Symmachiella dynata: one gene and its partner. The protein of the gene in region 2 interacts with the protein of the main gene of each other region in a pairwise test. Links are inferred from orthologs where the notes say so. Each region holds a gene or a part of one and is shown on either strand. Other genes may lie near its edges.

Region 1 (2,852 bases), 3.1 Mb from region 2 along the record:
GCCGACAACGCGGGTGGTAACGCGGAAATGAGCCACCAAGACCCGATCGTCCGCGAGCGGACCGACGCCCTCGATAGCTTGGGGAATACCACAGCCGCGACTGGTAAGGGTTTTGCCATCGGCTCAGCTGCCTTGACCGCTCTGGCACTATTGGCCGCTTATGTCGAAGAAGTCCGCATCGGTTTCGACCGCTGGGTGGAACCCTCGATTGTGGGAACAGAAGGCGAAGGCACGGTTAAAAAAGTCGCCAGCGGGTTGCTTGCGACAAATTCGAAAGAAGAAGGTGGCAAAAACGAAGCTTGGTTGATCTTCCCGCCGACCGTCAAAGAAGAACACCGGGACAAGGAACTGCAAGCACTGATTGACCTCAAACCGGGCGATTCCGCAACAGTCGACCTCGATAAGTTGGCGAATCAAGGCTATATCGTAAATAACCGCTTTGCCAAAATTCCGGACTTTGTTCGTTATTACAACGTCACTGTCATGAACCCGCGGGTACTGGTCGGTATGTTTGCCGGTGTTGCCTTGGCGTTCGTGTTCTGTGCGATGACCATGAAGGCTGTGGGACGTTCTGCCGGTGCCATGGTTGAAGAAGTCCGCCGTCAATTCCGCGATATTCCAGGTATCATGGAAAGCGAAGCCGAACCGGACTATGCCTCTTGTGTCGCCATTAGTACAGCAGCCGCGCAGCGTGAAATGGTCGTACCGGCCGTTATGGGCTTGGTTGCCCCGATTGTGGTTGGTTTGCTGTTGGGCGTCGCTGGCGTCATGGGCATGCTGGCTGGCGGACTGACCTCCGGTTTTGCCGTCGCCATTATGATGGCCAATGCCGGTGGTGCCTGGGACAACGCTAAGAAGTATATTGAAGCAGGTGCCCACGGCGGAAAAGGGACTGATGCCCATAAAGCCACCGTGGTGGGAGATACTGTTGGCGATCCATTCAAGGATACCAGCGGTCCCAGCTTGAATATCTTGATCAAATTGATGAGTATGGTTTCAGTGGTCTTCGCCGGCCTGATCGTAAAAATGGCGTTGGGCATGTAGCCCGCCGTTGTTTCTAGCGAAACCGGCCGCGAACCATTGAAACGTGTCCTAAAGACAAATCACGTTTCTTACTAAAATGGCTCCGGCCGGAATTGGGGAGATGAAGACGATTACGACTGAATCCAGTGAACCGCAAAACAGCGCCGCACAGGAGCGCGCCTTACAGTTGGCGTGCGGCTGTGCACGCGTGGCCGATGAATATCGCGGCACCGATACGGTCGTGTTGAACCTGACCTCGGTGACACGGATTGCGGACTACTTTGTGATCACCACAGCCACCAGCCGGCGACAGATGCACGCTATCGCCGACGAATCGAGCCGCATGATGCGGAAGACCGGGTCGCAGCGGATCGGAACCGAGGGGTACGACGGCGATACCTGGGTGTTGCAGGATTACGGTGACGTCGTCATCCACGTCTTCAATCCCGAGACCCGCACGCTGTACGATCTGGAACACTTGTGGGCCGATGCGGAAAAAATCGACTGGCAGTCGGTCCCCCTCGACGACGCTGAGTGATCCATCCGTGATCGCAGCGATGCTGACCCCCTGCCAAAGGCCGCTATGAACGTCCTGAAACAACTCCGTGACCAATTTGAGTCCGCGCTCAATAGCTACACCGACGATGCGCCGCAGTTCGCCGCAATGATCAAACCGGCCGGTGATCCGAAGTTCGGCGACTATCAAGCCAACTGCGCGATGTCATTGGGCAAACAGGTCGGCAAGATGCCGCGAGAATTGGCCGCCGAACTGGTTGCCAGTGTCGATCTCGACGAGCTGTGCGAACCGCTGGAAGTCGCCGGACCAGGTTTTATTAATCTCAAGCTGCGCGACGAATGGCTGGAAACGGCCATCAATAATCTGATCAACGACGAGCGCCTCGGCGTGGAACCGGTCGCCCAACCGCGCAACTTCATCGTCGACTACTCTGCTCCCAATGTCGCCAAACCGATGCACGTCGGGCACCTCCGCAGCACAGTGATCGGTGCTGCTCTGTACCGCATCCTAGGCTGTCTGGGCCACAATGTCGTCGGTGACAATCACATCGGCGATTGGGGGACGCAGTTCGGCATGATCATCTACGGGTACAAAAACTTCCTCGACCAGTCGGCTTATGAGGAAGCTCCCGTCCTTGAGCTGTCGCGGCTGTACCGTCTGGTGAATCAACTTAGCGATTACCACGCCGCCACCAAAGAGCTGCCACAGCTGCGCGAGACATTGACCGAGCGCGAAGCCGCTTTAACCGCGGCCCAACAAGACGCCGATCCCAAAGACAAAAAAGCAAAAAAAGCGGTCAAGCAACTCACCAACCAAGTCGTCGGGCTGAAGGATAAAATCCAGGCCGCTGAAAAGAAAATCGCCACGGTCGATGGCGATACGAAACTCAAGGCCCTGGCTGACGCAGATCCCCAGATCGCGACCGCTGCCCGCAATGAAACCGCCAAGCTGCATGCGGGGGATGCGGAAAACCGGGCGTTGTGGGACCAGTTCATTCCGCTCTGCTTGGAAGCACTGCAAAGCGTCTATGACCGGTTAGAAATTCATTTCGACAAATCGTTGGGCGAAAGTTTCTATCAACCGATGCTGGCCGACGTCGTCGCCGACCTGCAGGCAAAAGGGATTGCCCGCGAGAGTGAAGCGGCGATTTGCGCCTTCGTCGAAGGCTTCGAGGCCCCATTTATCGTTCGCAAAACCGACGGAGCATTTACGTACGCAACCACCGACTTGGCGACGGTCAAATACCGCATCGAGGAGTTGAAGGCCGACGCCATCATCTACGTCGTCGATGCTCGCCAAGGGGATCACTTTA
Region 2 (2,920 bases):
GCGTCATAAAAAAAATCGCAGCGGGCACTTTCTGCTCGTTCGAATTCCGGTTGCGTTCACTCGACGACGGCGAATATTGGACGTGGTCTACCGTCTTCCCCTTACGGCCGGGATTGGAAATTCCGCCCGAAGGATTCTTACATATTCCCCAAAAACAGAAATTTTCCGCCAATCTGTTTTTGGAAAGGCAGCCGATCGAGATCACGTCTGCGATGGCCGGTGAGACACCGCTGGGACATCGCAAGCTGCAGTTGACCAACGAAAGTACCGTCAGCGCTGTCGAAGGCTCGATCGATTGGACGCGTTACTTGCATTGGAAGCCCGCTGGGGCGCGACAGCGGATCACCCAGCATGAGATCAGTCCCTTCGAAGTCGACGTCGAGTTGCAGGAGGAGGTGATGTTCGACGACTATATGCTGCGATCCGCGGAACTACGTGAATCCGACAATCAGCACGTCTTTCCGCTGAATTATTTGGGGACGGAGTTTGACGTCGTCGTTGCCGATTCGGTGGAAGGGGAGTCTGCAAAAGCGGCGCTGGAAGCGCAGGTAGAAAAGGATGATCCGCCCCCACTTTACGGCGTGTTGCATTACGCCAAAGCACGACTGGTCGTGCAGCCGTTGACGCTGTTTGACGATGGACAGCCCAATTACATCACGATATCGGAAAAGGCCGTCGACCGCAAAGCGTTATTGTCGGTACTGAACTTCAGGTAATTGTTCCAAGAGCCCGTTTCTCATTTTTATTTGTTACATTCCATCTACTTCTGTTCATCTTACGGCGGATCAATGGCCAAAAAGAAAACCAGGACTCGAAGAGCGACCTCATCGGCAACTCAGTTGCCGAAAAATAAATCGACGAATTCCGACCATACTGTACTCCGTAAGCCGGCCGAAGTTCAATTCGCCGACCAAATAGAAGCATTGCGGCAAAATGATACGGGCATCGCTCCGGCATCGTGGATTCTCTCACCGCGTGCGGTGCTTGATTACCTGATCGGCGGCAAAGTCCTTTCGGTAACGATCGACGGCACAAAGACCAAGATCGAAATCACCAAAAAGTTCTTCGGCGATGAGCGAATCATCGAACGAGCGATCGTGACGCTCGCGTCAGAGCGGGCACTGCTGCTCGTGGGCGAACCGGGAACCGGCAAGAGTTGGGTCAGCGAGCATCTCGCCGCGGCGATTTCGGGAAATTCGACATTGACCGTTCAAGGCACCGCCGGGACGACGGAAGAGAACATCAAATATTCGTGGAACATCGCCCGTGTCATCGCCGATGGCCCCTGCCCCGACAATCTGATCCCCTCCCCCACGATGGTTGCCATGCGGCAGGGCGGATTATTGCGGTTTGAGGAAATCACCCGTTGCGTCCCCGACGTACAGGATTCGTTGGTTTCGATTCTCTCGGACAAAGTCATCGTCATTCCGGAACTGCCGGACGCCAATACCATGTGGGCCAAACCGGGCTTTAATGTGATTGCCACGGCGAACACACGCGACCAAGGCGTGAATGATCTCTCGGCCGCACTCAAGCGACGTTTCAACTACGTTCACATTCCGATCGTGGCCGACCAGAACACGGAAATTGAAATCGTCGAGCAGCGAACCGCAGAGTTAATGCAGCACTACGACGTTCAATTGCAGATCCCGCGACCGATTATTGAACTGTTGGCAACCGCGTTTCGTGAATTGCGACAGGGAAAAACGAATGATGGCATCAAAGTCAAACAACCCTCGACAACGCTTTCGACCGCCGAAGCGATAGGTGTGGCGTTGGACGCGGCCCTGTATGCGCAATACTTTGGTGCCGGCAAAGTCTCTGCTGCCGACGTCGCCCGCAATATCCTCGGTAGCATAGTCAAGGAAGATCCCGCTGATGCGAAGATTCTCAAGGAATACGCCATGTTGATCGCCAAACGTCGGGGCAAGGACAAGCGGTGGAACGAATTTCATAACACCATGAGTCAGATCATCCCCTAGGACAGACCATTGGCAAAAGCAAGTCCAACAAAGACGCCGCGGGATCAGGTTGCGGAGGAGGTCGCGAGTATTGCCGAACGTGCTCAGGCGATTCTCGACGAACCGTGGTACTGGTTCCCAGTGCGGCACCACTCCGCCGCGGTCGCCAAGCTATTGGAAACGGCGATTCGCACGCGGCGCCCGCGGCGGATTTTCGTCGAAGGCCCCAGCGATGCCAACCACCTGATTCCCTTTTTGGCATCCCGGCAAACGCGCCCGCCGGTCGCGATCTACTCCTGTTTTTCGGACGACGATAACTCTTTTCAGTTGGCGGGTATCGCCTCACCGTCCGAAGACATCCCGCCGCGCTGGGCCTGTTGGTATCCATTCATTGACTACTCACCCGAACTGGTGGCGATCCGCACAGCCCAGGAAATTGGGACGGACGTGCGGTTTTTTGATCTTCCGCACTACGGCCGCCTTGATCGGGAGGTACAGCAGTTATTGCACGAATCGGACGAGCGTGGCGAAGAGGATGACACGTCGGACTCCAATGCGATCGACGAATCCGGTAGTCGCAATTGGCATACCGAGAAATTGATTGCGGAAAGCGACTTCTATCAATCTCTGGCAGCGGCGGGGGGCTACAAATCTTGGGACGAGGGTTGGGATACGCTCTTTGAATTCCGCGCGTTCGCCGACCCGGAAGAATACCGGCGAGAGATGCTGGCATTTTGCTGCGCCGCCCGACTTTCCTGTGCGGCTCAACGAATTGCCGAAGACGGTACACTGGATCGCGAACGCTTCATGCTGAATTTCATTCGCCAAGAAATTGCCGAAAGCGGAATACGGGACGACGAGGTTATGATCGTCTGCGGTGGGTTTCACGCGTTTTTAAACCGTGATGATCCGGAGCCGCCTCCTACAATTCCCAGCGGAACCCGCTACACGACGGTCGT

Evidence for each region. The genes of interacting proteins can lie anywhere in the genome.
Region 1: the proteins of Mal52_RS14655 (region 2) and rsfS interact in binary tests that used the Escherichia coli proteins (3 or more experiments, as listed by UniProt). The link is inferred for Symmachiella dynata from one-to-one orthologs.

What each region holds. Positions count from the first base shown.
Region 1 is NZ_CP036276.1:6,901,475-6,904,326, reverse strand. Bases 11-2,852 are described here. They hold rsfS (ribosome silencing factor), read left to right. Parts: upstream 11-1,144; coding sequence 1,145-1,561; downstream 1,562-2,852. Other genes in these bases: argS (arginine--tRNA ligase), read left to right, coding at 1,607-2,852; Mal52_RS26315 (sodium-translocating pyrophosphatase), read left to right, coding at 11-1,044. Also shown: more of Mal52_RS26315, read left to right, coding at 1-10. UniProt on the Escherichia coli protein: Functions as a ribosomal silencing factor. Interacts with ribosomal protein uL14 (rplN), blocking formation of intersubunit bridge B8.
Region 2 is NZ_CP036276.1:3,830,699-3,833,618, forward strand. Bases 1-2,910 are described here. They hold Mal52_RS14655 (ATP-binding protein), read left to right. Parts: upstream 1-839; coding sequence 840-1,982; downstream 1,983-2,910. Other genes in these bases: Mal52_RS14650 (hypothetical protein), read left to right, coding at 1-716; Mal52_RS14660 (DUF5682 family protein), read left to right, coding at 1,992-2,910. Outside these bases: more of Mal52_RS14660, read left to right, coding at 2,911-2,920.